DNA from 4 places in the Arthrobacter sp. Sr33 genome. Region 4 is predicted to be linked to each of the others. Evidence: riboswitches for the same ligand, from Rfam matches in the RefSeq annotation. Region 4 holds a riboswitch; each other region holds the start of a gene.
The links. A riboswitch is a leader RNA that binds a small molecule or an ion and turns the genes downstream of it on or off. The one in region 4 is predicted to bind S-adenosylmethionine.

Region 1 (4,866 bases), on a different contig from region 4:
AGGCGAGCGAAACACTGATCATGACTACGACATTGATCGTCATCCCGATCCATACCGGATGGATACCGAAGAGGAACTGCGACGGCGACCAACCACCGAAGTGATACCAACCCAGCCCTGTGCCGAATCCGGCGAGCATTGCCGCGTAGCTAGCGCGGCGGGTAGCCAATGGCCAGAACAATACGGCCAGCACCGGCGCAAGGGTGGCACCATTACGCAATGTCCAAGCGAGGACGTTCCACCAGGCGGCCTGTTCAGTGCGCAAGAAAGCGAACACAATCATCAGGACGGTCAACAGGACAAGCGACCACCGGGTGTACCGCACCAGGTCATCCTCGCTGGCGTTGGGACGCAGCGCCCGACCAACGTCACGTCCGAGGCTGGTTGCACCCGAAAACTGGCATGGGCCCGCCCAGCTCAGGGCGCAGGCCCACACTCCCAGGAAGAAGACACCAGCCAGCGGCGCGGGAACCACCTCAGCGATATAGAGCGATACCGCCACCAATCCCAGGTCCTGTGACGGAACGACAATCGCAGCAGCGGTACCCAGCAAAGCCCCAATGACGATGAACGGGATGCCGAGACCCGCAGCGTAGAGCATGCCCTTGCGGCCGTCTTCGGGTGTGCGGCAGGACATGGTCATCTGGAAGGCGGCCTGCGCCAGAAGAACATTGACAATGAAAGTACCGAACCAGGCGGCAATCAATGTCACTCCCGCCGAGGACATATCCAGCATCTCCGGCTGATCCACGGCAAGCTGGCGGATGCCATCGATGCCCGGATTGATAAAGAATGCGAGGATTCCAACGGCGAGCATGCCGATGAAAACCACACAGTTGGCGGTCTGGGTGAAGGCAACAGCTCGCATTCCGCCTGCGGAGAGGAACACAAGGAGCAACAACGCCGTCACGATGATGGCGGCGTGGATTGAAAGACCGGTGAGAGCGTGCAGCGCGGAGGCAAAAGCGATGGCCGTCGCCACTGACCACATGGGGAAGGTCAACGCCGTGATTGACCCTGCAATCGCCTGGGCTTTACGACCGAACCGCTCCCCGATCATTCCAGTCACCGTTACCACCAAGCGTTTGCGCAACGGCTTGACGAGAATCAGGGCGATAAGGAGAACCTGCACCGTTTCCGCCACTCCATACCAGATAGCTGATATCCCTGTTCGGTAGCTCAGCTCCATGATGGCGATATAGGAGGATCCTGAAAACAGGCCCGTAATACAAAACGCCACGGTCCACGGGCTGAAGGTCCGGCTACCGACGAAGAAGCCCTCCCCATGATCTGCCCGGTTACGAGCGGCCCGGCTCGTCAAAGCCAGAAGTAGCGTGTACCCGACGGCAAGGCCGAGCGTCCAAAGTCCCGCGCTGGTCATGCCTCCGCCCCGGAAATCAGCCATACGAGGTTAAAGTCAACACCTGCGTCTCGCACCAAGTTGATGGCCGGACACCGCTTTTCGACCTGCCGCTTGAAGGTATCCAACTCTGATTCTGGAACCGGCGTGCGCAGATTCACCGTCAACGCGAAATTCTTAAAATGAGGGGAGACGTCCGCCGTCCCCCGGAATCCCCGAACGTCCTGCTGAGCTTGGGAAGAGGTATCGATGGCTTCAACGACGATGCCCAGTTCCCGTGCCACGGTTTCGATAACTACGGTGACGCAGCCGTTGACCGCTCCAACCACATACTGCATGGGAGTTGGGGATTTGTCGTTCCCGCCCACAGCAACAGGCTCATCGGTCCGGAAGGTAAACCCTCGAGTTTCAACGAGGGTGGTCATTGAGCCTTCCCACCTGCCCGTGGCCCGGACACTTTTGAGCCACTGGCCAGGGTCCCGTTCAGCGCTTGCCTTATTAGCGGACGCGGTAGGTACAGTCATTTCACTCTCCATCGGTCTGGCGGTAGCACCTTATCGAAGCCTGAGGCTCCAATGGGTTGCTGCGGCGTCATCGATCCAGATCTCTCGGCCGCTCGGGATGGTCGTACACAACTAAAGCCGGTCCGGTTTGATTCACGCAACTTCCACAGTTGGAATTACGGCGTGTGACAAAGGAGTGCAGCCATGAAGTCGAAACGCTCCCAGGCGGCGTATCTACGCCACTACCTGCACGCACGCTAACTTACGCGCCAGATATCCCCGCAGAGCGAGCCTAGGACACAAGCCCACTAAACGGGCCTCACTACCGTTCGGGCTGACAGCCGGCGCTCCCGACCGGTCGTCGCCGGAAACCACTCTCTTTTTTGCTGCTGTCCTTATGTTGTTGAGCAGGTAGTTTGCAGGGCAGTTGTAGTGTCTTGGCTACCCAGGGGTGATGGGTATGGCTTTTGCTGCTGTGCCGGACGGTTGTCACGGCTTCGAAGGATTGGCCGCCTGTTGCTTCGACGATGGCCCGACCGCTGATTGAGAGACGCGACAAGAAGATGATCGCTGGATAAGGACACGACGGCGAGGTTATCTGCTGGGCTTCATATTCGAACGATGAAGGGAGAGCGCTTTGTCGCAACTGTGGGCCGGGATAGACGCCGGCAAAACCCATCACCACTGCGTGGTCATTGACGCTGAGGGAGCCCGTTTGTTCTCTCAGAGGGTGGCCAATGACGAGACAGATCTGCTGGATTTGATGGGAAGCGTCGCGGCGCTTGATAGTGGGGGAGAGGTGGTTTGGGCCGTGGATCTGAACCACGGTGGGGCTGCACTGCTGATCGCACTGCTTGTAGCCCATGACCAGCACGTGCTCTACATTCCAGGACGCACGGTACATCACGCTTCTAGGACTTACCGTGGGGACGGCAAGACCGATGCGAAGGATGCCGCGGTGATCGCTGACCAGGCCCGGATGCGTCGGGATCTGCAACCGGTTCGTACCGGGGATGACATCAGCGTGGATCTGCGGATCCTTACCGCCCGCCGCACGGACAAGGCCTGCGACCGCACTCGCGCGATCAACCGCTTGCGTGCACAGTTGTTGGAATACTTTCCCGCCCTCGAACAGGCCTTTGACTACAGCAGATCCAAGGCCGGGCTGTTGCTGCTCACGAGATACCAGACCCCCGATGCGCTGCGTCGGCTCGGACAGAAACGCCTTCACGCCTGGCTTAGTAGCCAGGGCGCCCGCAGCAGCGCCGATGTGTCAGAAAGGGCCGTAACGGCCGCGAAATCCCAGTACACCACCGTTGCCGCCCAGCGGATCGGTGCGCCGATGGTCGCCGAGCTCGCGCAGGAAGTCCTGGATATTCAGAACCAGATCGACGCCTTGGACACGCTGATAGCCGAGCGCTTCCGCGAACACCACCAGGCAGAGATCATGCTCAGCATGCCAGGCTTCGGACCCCTGCTCGGAGCGGAATTCCTTGGCGCTATAGGCGGTGATCTGTCCGTTTTCGAAAGCGTCGACCGGCTTGCCGGAGTCGCGGGTCTCGCGCCGGCGCCGAAAGATTCCGGTCGGATACGGGGCAACCACCACAGACCGAGGCGATATGACCGGCGTCTTCTTCGGGCCTGTTACATGGCGGCTATGTCGAGTCTGCGAAGTTCGACCGCGTCCAGGACTTACTACGACCGCAAACGTGCAGAAGGCAAGACTCACGTTCAGTCCGTGCTTTCCCTGGCCAGACGCCGGCTCAACGTCCTGTGGGCTATGCTCCGCGATGGAACCGCCTACGAGCCGCCAGGAAACCCCAGTCCGTCGCCCGCCTAGGAAACGCCGTCGCGGCCATGACAGAAACGTTTGGGGCGTTTCCCGGATCAGGAAGGTCCTCGCTGTCGCTCGGGCAGTAGAAGCATTGTCTTTCATTTTTTTGCTGCTGTCCGTTGGATTCTACGTGCCCGCTCCGGCTGTTCAACCGGCCTGTGGCCGGCGGCGCGGGCGTGACTCGCCTCGGCGCTCCTACGTCGCTTATTTCCTCACCAACTCCCGACCGCTTGCCCTAACAGGTTGGCACCGCCTCCGTCGGACACAGCTCCGCAAGCTCCGCCAGCAGGCAAAAAACATGGTGGGGAAGAGGGAACGGGTGCTGGTCACTGAACGTTTCCCGCCCTGTGAACTAGAGGAGCGACCGCATGAGCGTTGGAATAATGACCCGTACGAACACCACCGATACCGACGAAACCGTCACCGTCCCCGGACTTCCCGCCGATGATCGGATGGGGGATGGGTATGACTGGATGGAAACCCTCGAAGATTCCGGCTGGTCAGCCCTGCCGAACTGGGGATCTGAGGGATGGGATGCCGGAGCCTGGCCGCTGATCGTCTTCGCCGTGGCCCGCGCCCGCGACGATTCCGAGGAACTTTTCGGTTACGGAACCTACGTTGAGGGCGACACGCACGAGCACTGGTTCCGCAGTCAGGCCGCGTGCTTCGAAGCGCTCACGTCCGAAGTGTTCTTCCACTGGCTGATGGGACAGTCCGACGGCCCTAAGGTCCTGCCCGCAACGGCAGGCGAACTGCCGGACGCAGACCGCAGGCCATACCTGGGCTGGACGGGCTAGAGGCCCTCCGGTGTCCTGGCCCCGAGCGGGCCAGGACACCGGAGAAGCAACCCAAATAATTCGTTGACAACATCATTGAGATTCCTTCGGATCATACGTACCTGCTCCACAGCGTCAACCGGCTCCGCCGGCTACGCGCATACCAATCCTGTCCGGCGCTCCTACGTCGCTTATTTCCTCCCAGAATTGATCCACCCTTGCCCCTACGGCGTTGAGCACTGCTCCGTCAGGCACAGCTACGCAAGCTCCGCCAGCAGGCAAAACCAACGGGGGAGAGGAACCCACACTGCTGGTCACCACAGGTTCCCCACCCACCCTGCGAACTAGGAGCACACCGCTATGTCTGTTCTCGAAATGATCGACCCCACCACC
Region 2 (4,866 bases), on a different contig from region 4:
CACTTCACAGGTTGGCGACCAGTGGCGTCAGATCCTCACGCAGCTCGGAGCCGACGTCACCCTCGCCCAGGGAACATTGACCGTCACCGGCGGCCCGACCATCCGCGGCGCCAACCTCGCAGACACCAGCGAACTTGCGCCGACCGTGGCGGCGCTGTGCGCCCTGGCTGATACCCCCTCAGTCCTCACCGGAATCGCCCACCTGCGCGGCCACGAGACGGACCGGCTGAAAGCCCTCGCCACCGAAATCAACCGGCTTGGCGGTGACGTCACGGAAACCGCTGATGGGCTGTCCATCAAGCCAGCCCCCCTGCACGGCGGCGTGTTCAGGACCTACGAGGATCATCGGATGGCGACAGCCGGGGCCATCATCGGCCTGGCCGTCCCGGGGGTGGAGGTCGAGAATATCGGCACCACCGCCAAAACCATGCCCCAGTTCCCCCAGCTCTGGGCTGACCTCGCTGCTACCGGAAACCCAGCTGACGCCGGGTCCGGTCTCTGACGTGGCAACCGGAGGAAACCGCGGCGGGGCTCGGTCCTGGGACGAATCCGATATCAGGGTGCGGCCCAATAAGAAGGGCACCCGGCCCCGCACCAAGGACCGGCCAGCCTATGACGATGCCGTCACCGGGCGGATCGTCACAGTGGACCGCGGACGGTACACCGCCGTCGTCGATGAGGACGGCGACGGCGAGCGGGTAGTCATCGCGGCCCGGGCCCGCGAACTCCGTCGAACTCCGGTGGTTGCCGGTGACCTGGTCGCCCTGGTGGGCGACCTTTCCGGCGGCCCGGACGCACTGGCACGGCTGGTCCGTGTTCAGGAGCGCCGGACTTTGCTGCGCCGGAGCGCCGACGACACCGATCCGGTGGAGCGCGCCGTCGTCGCCAATGCGGACCAGCTGGTGATCGTGGTGGCCGCGGCGAACCCTGAACCTCGCACCGGTTTCATCGACCGCGCTCTGGTGGCAGCCTACGACGCCGGCATCCAGCCCATCCTCTGCGTCACCAAGGCAGACCTGAAAGACCCCACCGAGTTGCTCGACAACTACCGGCACCTCGATCTTCCGGTCATCATCAGCCGAACAGCCACCGACGATGAAGGAGTGGAGAGCACCTCGGACGACGGCCTGTCCGCCCGGCTCCTCGGTGACGCCGTCAACCAGTTGCGGTCCCATCTCGATGGGAAAGTCAGCGTGCTGCTGGGACACTCGGGCGTGGGTAAATCCACTATGGTCAACGCGCTCACCGGATCCAACCGGGCAACCGGCGGAGTGAACGCGGTGACAGGCAGGGGAAGGCACACGTCGTCGTCGGCGGTTGCCTTGAAAGCCGGAGATTCCCTGCCGGGGACCTGGATTATCGACACCCCGGGTATCCGCTCGTTCGGTCTGGCCCATGTTGACCCGGATCGAATTCTTCAGGCCTTCCCCGACCTTGAACCAGGTACAGCTGAATGCGCCAGAGGATGCCGCCATGACCGGCTAGCGGTGAAGTGCGGCCTGGACCCGTGGGTGAGCGAGGGGCGGGCAGGCGTTTCGGGCCCAGTCCGGCTGGCCTCCCTACGGCGGCTGCTCGGCTCCAGCGTCCCCGAGCCCAAGGGAAATACGCAAGAAGCTAAAGAGCTCGGCGAACAGTAGACCTGATAGGCTTAAAGCAGTTGTGGTGTTAAGCACTAATTTTCGCCTCAACGAGAACCCCGAAGCACGGGGGGATTCTCACACACAAGGAATATGAAAAAAATGGCAACAGGTACAGTCAAATGGTTCAACGCTGAAAAGGGCTTTGGATTCATTGCTCCTGATGACGGCGGCGCGGATGTATTCGCCCACTTCTCAGCAATCAACTCCAGCGGATTCCGCGCCCTCGAAGAGAACCAGAAGGTCAACTTCGAGACCACGCAGGGCCCCAAGGGACCGCAGGCCGAGAACATCACCGTTATCTAATAACCCAGATACGTAGCCCGTCCCACTGGACGGCTCCCCACAGGACACCGAAGCGGCTCACCGCCGCCGGTGTCCTGTGGCGTTTAAGGTGCCTCCTGCCCACCGTGTCCGGGCAATCGATGGGCAGCTACGGGACTCTCCACCGAACCGGGCCATACAGTGGGCAAGCGAGTGGACAAGCGAGCAAACTCCGGAAAACCTGGACCTGGTGGCCCGTTGGTGCGGGGCTGGTGCCACGGGGCCGGGCACATCCCGCACTATCGCGGGGTTAGGCGATAGGTTGAAGGTATGAACCACCGCCAAAGCTATAACGATGATCTGCGCCTTGCCCACGTCATGGCCGATTCTGTAGACGACCAGACCATGTCGCGATTCAAGGCCCAGGACCTGGTGGTGGAGACCAAGCCAGACCTGACCCCGGTAACCGATGCCGATAAGGCTGCCGAGGAGTCGATTCGTGGCCAACTCTCCCGCGCCCGCCCCCGCGACGCGGTGCTCGGCGAAGAGTTCGGAAGCAGTGGTGCCGGCTCGCGTCGCTGGATCATCGATCCCATCGACGGCACCAAAAGTTTTGTGCGGGGCGTCCCGGTCTGGGCCACCCTGATTGCGCTGATTGACGAGGGGCAACCGGTGGTCGGGTTGGTCAGCGCTCCGGCTCTGGGCAAACGCTGGTGGGCGGCCACCGGGACCGGCGCCTACATGGGCAAGTCCCTCGCGGCGGCAAGCCGGCTCAAGGTATCCAACGTGTCCCGGCTCGAGGATGCCTCGATGTCTTATTCCAGCCTCTCGGGCTGGAAGGAACGCGGGAACCTGCCGGAATTCCTGACCCTGACCGACTCGGTGTGGCGCAGCAGGGCCTACGGCGACTTCTGGTCCTACTGTCTGGTTGCGGAGGGCGCAGTCGACATCGCCTGCGAACCTGAGTTGAACCTGTATGACATGGCGGCCCTGGTGCCGATCATCACCGAGGCCGGCGGGCGCTTCACCTCGCTGGAAGGCACCGACGGACCGTTTGGCGGGAATGCTTTGGCCACCAACAGCACCCTCCACAATGACGTGCTGCAGATCCTCAACCCTGATGTTGATGACTTGCTTTAAGAAGCCGTAATAAAAAGCCTGGGGCGCCTGCCGTGCCCTAGGCTTTTTCTATTGGTCACGAGTGTCAGCGCTAAACCCCGGTTTGCTGGCCGGCAACCCTCCTCTTCGCGGCGGGGTGCCCCGGGTGACGACCAGGCCGTCCCTGACTGGGCTGGCAAGCGCGGACACCCTGCTGCGGGGTCCACCACCGTTGGAGATCCAGCATGACTATTGCAACCATCGAGCCGTTCCACCATTCCACCTCAACCGTGAATCAGTTGGCGAAGGTGGTGGGAGATGACCTGTTGGTGCCGCTGCTTGGGGGCGGCGAGGTACGCTACGTCAATCTCGACTACGCCGCGTCCGCTCCGGCGCTGGTCGAGGTCCTCGACTTCGTCAATACGGTTGTCCCCTTCTACGCCAGCGTCCACCGCGGCGCCGGCTACACCTCCCAGGTTTCCACCTCACTGTACGAGAATGCCAGGACAACAGTCCGGCGTTTTGTGGGTGGACGCAGCGACGACTTAGTGATCTTTACCCGCAACACCACCGACTCGCTGAACCTGCTGGCCGGCTGTGTGCCCTCCACGGGGGAGGTGTTGTACCTGGATGTCGAACATCATGCCAACCTGTTGCCCTGGCAGCAGCTCCCCCACCGCAGCCTCACGGCCGGCGTGACGCTCGCCGACACCCTTGAGCGGGTCCGCGCCGAGCTATCCACGGGTGGGGTCAGTCTGCTGGCGGTCACCGGGGCATCCAATGTCACCGGCGAGCTTCTACCGATCAGCGAGTTGGCTGAATTGGCGCACGCCCACGGGGCGCGAATCGTGGTGGATGCCGCCCAGCTCGCACCCCATCGTCGGATCGACATCAGCCGCGATGGTATCGACTATGTGGCATTCTCGGGTCACAAGTTATACGCGCCGTTCGGTGCTGGCGTGCTCGTGGGCCGCCCGGACTGGCTGGACGCCGGCACCCCGTACCTGCCCGGCGGTGGAGCCGTGCGGAGGGTCAAAGTCGATTCAGTCTCCTGGGCCACCGGACCGGCCCGCCATGAGGGTGGCTCGCCCAACGTGGTGGGCGCCGCCGCCCTCGCGCATGCTGCCGAGGTGCTCGCGTCGCTGGACGAGGATGCCTGGCTGACCCATGAACAGGCCCTCCGGTCTGCGTTGACTTCCGGACTCGAAACGCTACCGGGGGTCACAGTGCACCAGCTTTTCCCGGACAGTGCCGACCCCATCGGGGTGGTGAACTTTTCGGTGTCCGGTTACGACGCCGGACTTGTCGCCGCGTATTTGTCTGCCGAACACGGGGTGGGCCTCCGCGATGGCAAGTTCTGCGCTCATCCCCTACTCAAACGGCTCGGGCTGCCGTCGGGTTCGTTGCGGGCCAGCGTGGGTCTGGGATCCCAGCCCGCGGACGTCGAGCGGCTGCTGAGCGGCCTCCGGTCCCTCCTGGCCGATGGTCTCACCGCAGATTATGTAGTGGACGAGGAACGCTGGGTACCGGCCGCCGAGACACGAACCTTTCCGGTGTGGGCTCCCCACACGCCGGGGACGGCGGGCGCTGCGCCGTGCTCGAGGGACTAGCCTCAGCAGCTGGTGGGCCAGGAGGCGATTGACCGGTGCGGGATAGGCTTGGATCCCACCCATCGACAACAGGAGCGCACAGATGCCCCGCGGCGGCCCACGTCTGCACGACACCCGGCGAGTCCACCTCGCCGGCGGCTACCTGGACGGCGGTGCGCAGTACGACCGGGTCCGGCCCGGGTATCCCACCGACATTGTTGACTGGCTGATTCCCACCGGCGCGTCCGCCGCAGCCGACGTCGGCGCGGGCACCGGAA
Region 3 (4,866 bases), on a different contig from region 4:
GCGGTGAAGTCGCGGGGGCGGTGACGCAGCAGGGTGGTGGCGACGGCCATTCCCATGGAGAAGCCGAGCAGGGACACGCTGGTATGCCCGGCTTTCACCGAGTCGAGCCAGCCGGCTACCTTGGCGACGGTGTCAGTCACCAGATCCACCGAGTATCCGGTGTCCTGGGTGAGGGGGAACCAGGTAAACCCTGGCCCCATCGCGTGGGGGGCCCGCACGGAGGCGACCGTGAGGTTGGGCGGCAGATGGTCGACTAAGCCCATGAGGTCTTCCTCATTGGCAAGATGTCCGTGGAACATGACGAGCAGGGCGGTACCCTCGCGTTCCGCCGCGGGGCGCGACCACAGGACCACGGGATCCCAGGCAGGCGCGGTGGCGTGATCGGCGGCTGGCAGGTGGGGTGATTCCGAAAGAGTCATTGACCTAGTCTTTCACGCGCGGAGGGTCGCGTTCAGTATCGGTCTGTAACAGGATAGAAGGATGAACCGGAACCTGTACCTGACGCCCGACACCCCGGCCGATCCTCACGACAGCATGCCAGAGAGCAGCGTGGCGAACAGTATCCCGCATCCGTGGACCCGCTATGTTGCCCTCGGTGACTCATTCACCGAGGGCATTGGTGACCCGAATCCCGAGAGCGTGGGCGGCAACAGGGGGTGGGCCGACCGGGTCGCCGAAGAACTCAGCAGGAGCCGGGAAGATTTCGCATATGCCAACCTCGCCGTTCGTGGCCGGCTGCTGCACCAGATCGTGGACCAACAGGTTGCACCGGCTTTGGCCTTGAAACCGGACCTGATCACCATCTCGGCTGGCGGCAACGACCTGATCCGGCCGGGTGGCGACCCGGACCAGCTGGCGGCCCGGCTGGATGGTGCCGTTGAGGCGCTCAGCGCGGATCAGGCGACGGTGGTCCTGTTCGCCGGCCCCGACGCGAGAGATTCGGTGCTGGGCAACTTCAGGTCCAGGACGGCAATTTTCAACGAGAACCTGAGGATCATCGCCGCCCGGCATGACGCCCTGATCGCAGACATGTGGGCGCTCCGGCAGCTGGTGAACCCGCAGATGTGGGATGGAGACCGGTTGCACTTTTCCCCGCTGGGTCATCACACCATTGCCATGATGGTGCTGGAAACCCTCGCGGTACCCCATTCCCTGACGCCGCTCGAACCGCAGCCGCTGCCCCATCAGAGCTGGCGCGCCGCGCGGACGGAGGACCTGGTGTGGGCGAAGGTGTATTTCGTCCCCTGGGTGCTGCGCCGGCTCCGCCGCCAGTCCTCGGGCGACGGGGTGCTGGCGAAAAGGCCCGATGCCGCTCCGATCTTTGGCCCCGGGATGCCCCCCGGCGTTGGCGGCTAAGCCCCGGTCATTCACTAGTGATCGGTGTAGAAGGCTTCCCGCAGGCGTTGATCGAGCTGGTGGATCTCGGTCAGGAAGGCGTCGTGGCCGATCGGTGAGACGATCGTGTGGACGGGCACCTCCCCCGGCAAGGCCTGTGCCAGGGTGTGGGACTGGCTGGGGAAATACAACCGGTCCGAGTCAACCGCTGCGATGAAGAACTCGGCGGTGGCATCCCGCAACGCCAGGTGCAGGGGACCGCGGTCCCGGCCGGCATCATGCCCCATGAGTGCTTCGGTCAGCACCAGATAGCTGTTGGCGTCGAACCGTTCCACCAGCTTGCTGGCTTGATGGTCAAGGTAGCTTTCCACCTGAAATCTGCCCCGGGCTGCCGGGTCCGACGAGCCGAAGGGTGTCTCAGCACCCTGTGCCGCCCGACCGAAGCGGTGCTCCAGCTCCGGCTCGGACCGGTAGGTGATGTGGGCGATGCGCCGGGCCAGCCCGAGCCCGGCGACCGGGCCTGTGCCCGGGTAGTAGTCCCCCGCGGCGAATCCCGGGTCCAACCGGATAGCCTGCAGCTGCGCCTGGGCGAAGGCAATCTGCTCTGCCGAGCTTGCGGCAGTGCAGGCGATGACTGCGCACCGTTCGACCCGCTCCGGGTACACCAGAGCCCACTCCAGAGCCCTCGCGCCGCCGAGCGACCCCCCGATCACCGAGTGCCACCGATCGATTCCGAGCGCATCAGCCAGGAGGGCCTCGGCCCGGACCGAATCCCTGACCGTGAGGTAGGGGAATCGGGAGCCCCAGGGGACGCCGTCGGGGTCCGCTGACGCAGGTCCGGTGGAGCCATAGCAGCCGCCGAGCATATTGATGGATACGACAAAATACCTGGTGGTGTCGATGGTTTTGCCGGGGCCCACCAGCTGGTCCCACCAACCGTCTTCGGTCGAATCGCCGCGGGCAACATGGGAGCTGCCGGTCAGTGCATGCTGAATCAGGACGGCATTGGACCCATCGTCGTTGAGGGTGCCCCAGGTTTCATAGGCGAGCGTAACCTCGGGCAGGTGCCCCCCGGTTTCACAGGTGAAGGGGCCCAGACCGAGTGAGCGGACGACGCCGTCAGGTGTCACCTGGGCCCGGTCCTGTTGTGCGGTGTGAATAGTTGTCACTGGTATCGCCCACCTCGGAATCCGCGCTTGCGCCGGACACCCTGTCCGCCGCCTGGTCGTCACCCGGGGCACCCCACCGCGAAGGAGGGTTGCCGTCCAGCAAGCCGGGGCTTGGTGGAGCGGGGTGTTCCGCTCCGTGCTGGCACTCGTGACCTGTTCCTAGATAACCCGAAAACGCAGCTTCGACGCAAATATGTGAACGTCCGTGTATCTGAACGTCCGTGGCAAGAAAGACCCTGATCTACCCCCAGCAGCCCGATAAGCTTGCGCCATGCGGATCCGCCCAATCGATCTCGTCGATGTATTTGTCTACCTCGTCGTCCTGGGTCTGTTCATTCAACTGTTTCCCGCGGTGATTTCCGAGACGTTCACCCTGGCGTTGCTGACCGCTGCGCTGCTGAAGCTGGTGCTCGAACTGGTGATGCGGGTGAAGAAGGCCCTGTTGACCCGCGTCCGTACGGCTGAGCGGGTTCTCCCCCGGGTGATCAATGGTGGGGCCCTGCTGCTGGTGCTTCCCGGAAGCAAACTCCTGGTGCTCCAGCTGGTGGCGTTCCTCTTCGGCGATGCGGTGTACCTGGGTGGCTTCTTCCAGGTCACGGCGCTGATCATCGTTCTGATGGCTGCCCGGGGTGGCGTGAGACGCTTTTTCGTCGGTAAGGGTCCCCTAAGTCGAGACACAGATCACAAAGTGCCAAACTAGGGCCATGCGCTTGGACCATGTCTCATATGCTTGTGAACCCGACGGCCTCGTAGCAACTGCGGGGAGGATCGCCGATGCCCTCGGCGTCGACCCGGTGAAGGGTGGTGTGCATCCCCGCTTCGGCACCAGGAACATGATTTTCCCGATGTTGAACGGTCAATATCTCGAAGTTGTTGAGGTGCTGAACCACCCGGCTTCCGACAAAGCTCCCTTCGGCCAGGCGGTTCGCGCCCGGTCCGAGGCTGGCGGCGGCTGGATGGGTTGGTGTGTTGCTGTGGATGATCTGGCCCCCTTCGAGGAACGCCTCGGTCGTAGCGCCGTCCCGGGCAACCGCAAATTTCCTGACGGTCAGGAGCTCACCTGGCAGCAGATTGGCATCAAGGGGCTGATCGCTGATCCCCAGGTCCCCTATATGTTGCGGTGGGACGACGGTACTGAGGCCCTGCACCCCTCACAGGCCCGACCCGCTACAGTGCGCCTCGATTCGCTGACCATTGCAGGGTCCCCCGACCGGATTGCTGAATGGCTGGGCACGCCGGCGACCGAGCCGCTCGATGAGGTTGTTGTGCAGTGGGTGGCACCCAATGGCACTCCCGGCATCATGTCCGTGACTTTCCAGACTGCCAACGGCCTGGTGGAAATCTAACTGCACCCTTTCGTGTGACCGGCCGACAAGTCGCCACGCGACTAGTCGCCGATACCAATCGCCGATCCAAAGAGGGCGAAGCCTACAAACCCGGCGATATCGAGCAGGGCGTGGGCGATGACCAGGGGCATCACCCGTTTGCTCCGGGTGTAGGCATATCCAAAGATCAGACCCATCAGGACATTGCCGATAAACGGCCCGAAGCCCTGATACAGGTGGTAGCTGCCCCGGAGCAGGGCACTGGTGATGATAATGACCGGCATTGACCAGCCCAGCTGCTTCAGCCGGTGAAACAGGTATCCCACCACAATGACCTCTTCGACCACTGCGTGACGCAGCGCCGAGAGAATCAGGACGGGCACGGTCCACCAGTAGGCGTCGAGCGCAGCGGGCTCGATTGCCGTCGTGATCCCCAGCGCACGCCCCGCCGCGTAGACGCCGAGCGTGCCGACCCCGATGACCATCGCCAGGCCGAACCCCAGGCCGAAATCGACCCGTGGCCGGCTGAAAGTGAATCCCAGGGTGCGGAACGCCGACTTTCCCGGTTCCGTCAGGAGGAATAGCACCAGGAACACCGGAACCAGCGCGAAGAAGATGCCGAGCAGCTGGTAGGTGAGGTCGAAGTACTGGCGGTCATTCAGGACCGGATTCAGCCGGGTGGTCTGCGCAGCGAGCGGCGCCTGGCTGAGCTTGTCGAGCAGGTTGACCACCGCGTAGACAGCCGATTGCCCGAGGGAAAGTCCGAGCACAATCGCTATCTCGGCGGTGATCCGCCGACGTTGGACGGGGGCCGACCGGTTGACATCGTCCGGCGTCGACGTCGTGGACGCCTTGGGTATCTCGGTGGACATGCCAGCCATCCTAGTGGGCGATCCTTGGGGCTAGTCGGCACCCAGCTTCGGGGCGACGATAACGGTGGTCCCATGCTCTTCGAACGACCGCCGCTGAGCGGCGGTGATTCCTGAGTCGGTGATCAGATTGCTGAAGGTGTAGCCGGTCATGGTCGCGAAGCATCG
Region 4 (4,866 bases):
TTTCCTGGACGAGGGCGCCAGCACCGGTTTGATTGACACGCTCGCGCTCACCGTGACCTCGTCCTCCAATAGCCTTTCAGACTGTTGCAGGGTCCTTTTCTTCGTTTCGCTCCGTGGGATTGCTCCGGGGGCGAATTGTCGCCGTGGTGTTGCCGCTGGCGCTGCCCGCGCCGGGGATCACCACGTTCGATACCCGCCGCCGGCCTGAAAGCTACCGTCTGAGCGCCTTCCGGGCGAGTACGTTGCCGAGCAGCTGCACCGCCTGCACCAACAGGATGATCACGATCACCGCTGCCCAGGTGACCCAGGGGTTGAACTGCCGGTAACCGTATTGGATGGCGAAGTTGCCCAACCCGCCGCCGCCCACGTACCCGGCAACCGCTGACATGTCGACCAGCGCCACGAAGATGAACGTGTACCCGAGGATCAGCGGGCCGAGGGCTTCGGGGATAAGGATGGTCAGGATGATGCGGAGGCGCCCGGCCCCGACGGATCGCGCCGCCTCGATCACGCCGGGTTGGACAGTCAGGAGGTTCTGTTCAACAATGCGGCTGATCCCGAATGCGGCGGCCAGCGACAGGGTGAAGATGATGGCGCTGTTGCCAATTCCGGTTCCGGTGACCGCCCTGGCCAGTGGTTGTGCCGCGGCGAGGAAGATGATGAACGGGATGGGCCTGAAGATGTTCACGATGATATTCAGGGTGCTGAACACGGCGCTGTTGCCGAGGATACTGCCGGCTCGGGTGGTGTAAAGCCCGATGCCGAGCAGCAGTCCGCCGAGGCCGCCAAAGAACAGGCTGAACCCGACAATGTAGAGGGTCTCGTAAGTGGCGACCCACAGCTCCGGGGTGAGGTCAATGAGGGAATCCATCAGCTGAGCTCCTTCACAGTGATGCGACCGGACAGCCCGGTCAGCGCAGCGTCGACCGCGCCGTCGGGCCCGGTGAGTGCGAGGGTGAGATGGCCGAATGCGCGGCCCCGAATGTCGTTGATGCCGCCGTAGATCAGTTCGAACTCGACGCCGGCGGCCGCCAACTCGAGGAACACCGAGGCTTGCGAGGAGTCGCCGTCCCGGAAGGAGAAGGTGACGATCCGGCCGGTGTGCCGCTCCTGGAGAACCGCGAGTTCGTCGGGTGAGGGGATCCCCCGGACCACGGTGGAAACGAACCGTTGGGATGAGGCCTCGCGCGGATTGGAGAAGACGTCGAACACATCACCCTGCTCCACGATCCGGCCGCTGTCCATCACCGCCACCTTCGTGGCGAGGGTCTGGATGACGTCCATTTCGTGGGTGATCACCACTATGGTGATGCCCAACTCCTCATTGACCCGCCGTAGCAGGCGCAGCACCTCATGGGTGGTCTCGGGGTCCAACGCAGACGTCGCCTCATCGGCGAGCAGGATTTTTGGCGAGGTGGCGAGTGCCCTGGCGATGCCGACGCGCTGTTTCTGGCCGCCGGACAGCTGTTCGGGGTAGTTGGAGGCCTTATCGGCCAGTCCCACAAAGTCGAGGAGTTCGGTGACGCGCGCCTGGATTTCGTCGCGGCTTTTCCCAGCGACGCGCAGGGGGTAGGCGACGTTGTTCCAGACTGTTTTGGCGTTGAACAGGTTGAACTGCTGGAAGATCATCCCGATGTCGAGACGTAGTTTGCGCAGTTGCCGGTCCGGGACGTTGGTGACCTGCTGGCCGTCGACAATGATGGTGCCGCTGCTGGCCTTTTCGAGAGCGTTGATCAGGCGGACCAGGGTGCTTTTCCCGGCCCCCGAGTAGCCGATGATCCCGTAGATCTCTCCAGCCTCGATGTCGAGGCTGACGTTGTCAATCGCGTGCACGGGAGCGTCGCCGCGGCGGCCCGGAGGGAAGCTTTTGGTAACTCCCTGCAGGGAAATGAGTGGCATGGTTTTCCTTGATAAACGGCCCTGCGGCCAGCCGGGACCGCCAGCTGGCCGCAGGGCAGGGAGGGCTGGTTAGCCTTGGGCGCGGGTGTCTTCCTCGACGGTGTCGAGGGTGGTCTGCAGCTCATCGGGGGTGACCTGAAGGAACTCGGCGGTCCCGCCGGAGGTCTCCTGGACGGCGTCCTGCACCTCCTGGTTTTCCTGGTAGATGCTGATCAGCTTCTGGTACGTCTCGTTGCCCTCTTCGCCGGCGCGGGCGGCGAACACGTTCACGTACGCGACGGCGGCAGGATCGGTCGGATCGTCCTGGGCAATGGCGTCCTCGAAGTTCAGGCCAGCGTCCTGGACAAAGTCGTTATTGATGATGGCGGCGGCGACGTCGGGCAGCGAGGTGGGGGTCAGCGACGCTTCGAGCGTGGTGACGGTGACCTTGGACGCGTCCTCATCAATGTCGTCGATCGTCGAGAAGGCGCTGCCGCCGTCGTCGAGCACCACCAGACCGGCGGACTGAAGGACCAGCAGCCCGCGGGCGAGGTTGCTCTCGTCGTTGGGGACAGCAACCGTCGATCCTTCGGGGATCTCCTCCACCGACCCGTACTGGGTTGAGTACAGGCCCAGCGGGTAGATGGCCGTGGAGCCGATCGGGGCCAGCTCCTCTCCGCTGGATACGTTGTAGCGGGCCAGGTACACCAGGTGCTGGAACTGGTTGAGGTCCAGTTCACTTTCGCTTAGCGCGGGGTTGGGCTGGGTGTATTCGGCGAAGTCGATGACCTCCAGCTCGATGCCTTCCTCGGCAGCGGCCTCGGTGAGCAGGCCCCATTCCGGGTCGCTGGCGCCGACGACGCCGAGCTTGATGCTTTCATTTCCGGAACCGGACTCGCCCGAACCACCACATGCCACAGTGAGGGCGAGGAATGGGGCAACGGCGATAGTGAGAAGGGTGCGGGATTTCATGGGGGTTTTTCCTTTGAACGGGGTACGTCAGTGGGGTCCGGTCGGCCGATAACACGGGCCAGGCGTTACCACTGGACAGGCAGATAGGCAGGAGTGAAGTGCTGCGATAACTGCAGCGACATTCGGGGAGTTTCCTCGGGGTTACATGCTGGCTCGCTTCAAGATGGCGGGCGGTATCCACGACGACCCCTCGGCGGGGTCAATTCTGGATACGCCGTACTTGCCGTCCGGGGACTTGTTCCGGCGGCCGAATCTTCACCTGGAGCACCCCGCTACGGGAGAGGGTTGCTGGTCAACCGGCCAGGGCCGTTGGTTGACACTCTTGATTCTGGAGATCACGCTAAGGCAGAAAATTTGTTGGGTCAAAACCTGGCCGTTACCGGTCGTCATAAATGACTTGCGCGTACCCGTTCCGTTCATCGGTCGGGCATGCGAGGATCGCCTTCATGGATGAAGAGTCGATCACTCAGGTTCTCGAACAGTATGCTGCAGCCGTATTCGGGAAGGATGTTGATGCCCTGCTGGCCCTGTACGACGACGACGTCCGGGTTTTCGACTTATGGGACGTGTGGAGCCACCAGGGTGCAGACCCGTGGCGGGAATCAGTGGCCGGGTGGTTCGCTTCGGTGGGGGATGAGCGCGTCAGGGTGGACTTCGATGACGTTCAGACTCTGGTTACCGAGGACCTGGCAACCGTGCACGCCATCATCACCTACCGCGACATTGGGCCCGACGACGTCGAACAGGACTCCATGCAGAACCGCCTGACCTGGGTTCTGGGGCGCCGCGATGGTGACTGGAAAATTGTGCACGAGCACACGTCAGCTCCGGTCAACGGCGAGACTTTCAAGGTCAACCTGCAACGCTACTGACCAACCAGTTGGGGTTCTCCCAGGCGCATATTATCGGGCCGCGGAATGAACCACGGTTCGAGGTCCTCCGCCGACATGGGGCGGGTGTAGAAGTAGCCCTGCGCGAGGTCGCAGTCCAGCTCGGTCAGCGCGTGTAGCTGGGCTGGCATTTCAACGCCTTCGGCGACGGCGATCAGGTTCGTGGCGTGGGCGAGCTGGATGCAGGACGCAACAATCGCGTGGTCCTTGCTGTCGGTAGTGAGCCCGGCAATGAAGGAGCGGTCGATTTTCAGTTCGTCGATCGGAAAGCGCTTGAGATAGGTGAGGCTGGAATGGCCAGTACCAAAATCGTCGATTGCCAACCTGACGCCCAGGGCCTTGAGAATTTCGAGGGTCCGCAGCGCGGCAACTGGATCCGCGGTGAGCGCCGTTTCGGTGATTTCCAGGGTCAGGAGCCCCGGAGCAACACCATGGCGTTCAAGCGCTTCAGTGACCATTTCTTCGAGGCGGGGATCGCTGAGCTGGATGGCTGAGATATTGACTGACATTCGTACTGGGGGCCGTCCCGCCGCAGAGCGGTGCCATGTGGCCTGTTGCGCGACGGCAGCGTTGATCACCCAGGCTCCGAGCGGCAGGATAAGCCCGGATTCTTCGGCGAAGTCGATGAAAGCTGAAGGTGCCAGCAGGCCCTTATCGGGGTGATCCCAGCGCACCAGTGCCTCGAATCCGTTCATCTGGCCGCTGACGAGGTCAATCTGGGGCTGGAAGAAGAGGCATAACTCTCCGTCCTCGATGGCACGGCGCAGTTCACCGCGGCGATTCAGCTGGCCGTCGTCGGGATCGCTGTGCATGCTGCACTCCACCTCGCAGCGGTTACGGCCCCGCTTCTTGGCCTGGTGCAGTGCCGCGGCAGCCCGACCCACCAGCCGGTCAGGGTTGTCAGTTTCGCTGGCCATCGAAACGCCAATACTGACCGTGATTTCAATGCTGGTCCCGCCAACCGCCATCGGCGCGCTCAGGGCCTCCAATAGCTCGGCGGCCACCGACTGCGCCTCCCCGGCGTCGGCGAAGTCAGCCAGTACCGCAAATTCGACACCCGACAACCGAGCGACGACTGCAGATGGATGCACCGCGGCACGGATCCGCTGCGCGACGATACTCAGAG

Region 1: another riboswitch for S-adenosylmethionine. It lies ahead of ACX80T_RS15325 (OsmC family protein); the one in region 4 lies ahead of ACX80T_RS02780 (MetQ/NlpA family ABC transporter substrate-binding protein).
Region 2: another riboswitch for S-adenosylmethionine. It lies ahead of ACX80T_RS11900 (aminotransferase class V-fold PLP-dependent enzyme); the one in region 4 lies ahead of ACX80T_RS02780 (MetQ/NlpA family ABC transporter substrate-binding protein).
Region 3: another riboswitch for S-adenosylmethionine. It lies ahead of metX (homoserine O-acetyltransferase MetX); the one in region 4 lies ahead of ACX80T_RS02780 (MetQ/NlpA family ABC transporter substrate-binding protein).

Annotation. Positions count from the first base shown of each region.
Region 1 is NZ_JBTNDD010000014.1:6,770-11,635, reverse strand. Features, by position in the region: gene ACX80T_RS15330 (sodium:solute symporter family protein) at 1-1,405, opposite strand, end outside; gene ACX80T_RS15325 (OsmC family protein) at 1,378-1,785, opposite strand; SAM riboswitch class I at 1,890-1,988, opposite strand; gene ACX80T_RS15320 (IS110 family RNA-guided transposase) at 2,501-3,703, shown strand; gene ACX80T_RS15315 (hypothetical protein) at 4,066-4,494, shown strand; gene ACX80T_RS15310 (ParB/RepB/Spo0J family partition protein) at 4,834-4,866, shown strand, end outside.
Region 2 is NZ_JBTNDD010000008.1:97,489-102,354, forward strand. Features, by position in the region: gene aroA (3-phosphoshikimate 1-carboxyvinyltransferase) at 1-502, shown strand, start outside; gene rsgA (ribosome small subunit-dependent GTPase A) at 504-1,637, shown strand; gene ACX80T_RS11890 (cold-shock protein) at 1,740-1,943, shown strand; gene hisN (histidinol-phosphatase) at 2,232-3,041, shown strand; SAM riboswitch class IV at 3,095-3,208, shown strand; gene ACX80T_RS11900 (aminotransferase class V-fold PLP-dependent enzyme) at 3,245-4,609, shown strand; gene ACX80T_RS11905 (class I SAM-dependent methyltransferase) at 4,692-4,866, shown strand, end outside.
Region 3 is NZ_JBTNDD010000005.1:172,649-177,514, forward strand. Features, by position in the region: gene ACX80T_RS08985 (alpha/beta hydrolase) at 1-419, opposite strand, end outside; gene ACX80T_RS08990 (SGNH/GDSL hydrolase family protein) at 535-1,356, shown strand; gene metX (homoserine O-acetyltransferase MetX) at 1,371-2,504, opposite strand; SAM riboswitch class IV at 2,523-2,658, opposite strand; gene ACX80T_RS09000 (hypothetical protein) at 2,776-3,204, shown strand; gene ACX80T_RS09005 (VOC family protein) at 3,209-3,850, shown strand; gene ACX80T_RS09010 (CPBP family intramembrane glutamic endopeptidase) at 3,892-4,701, opposite strand; gene ACX80T_RS09015 (DeoR/GlpR family DNA-binding transcription regulator) at 4,732-4,866, opposite strand, start outside.
Region 4 is NZ_JBTNDD010000001.1:554,549-559,414, reverse strand. Features, by position in the region: gene ACX80T_RS02790 (methionine ABC transporter permease) at 212-871, opposite strand; gene ACX80T_RS02785 (methionine ABC transporter ATP-binding protein) at 871-1,899, opposite strand; gene ACX80T_RS02780 (MetQ/NlpA family ABC transporter substrate-binding protein) at 1,969-2,850, opposite strand; SAM riboswitch class IV at 3,062-3,178, opposite strand; gene ACX80T_RS02775 (YybH family protein) at 3,297-3,722, shown strand; gene ACX80T_RS02770 (putative bifunctional diguanylate cyclase/phosphodiesterase) at 3,716-4,866, opposite strand, start outside.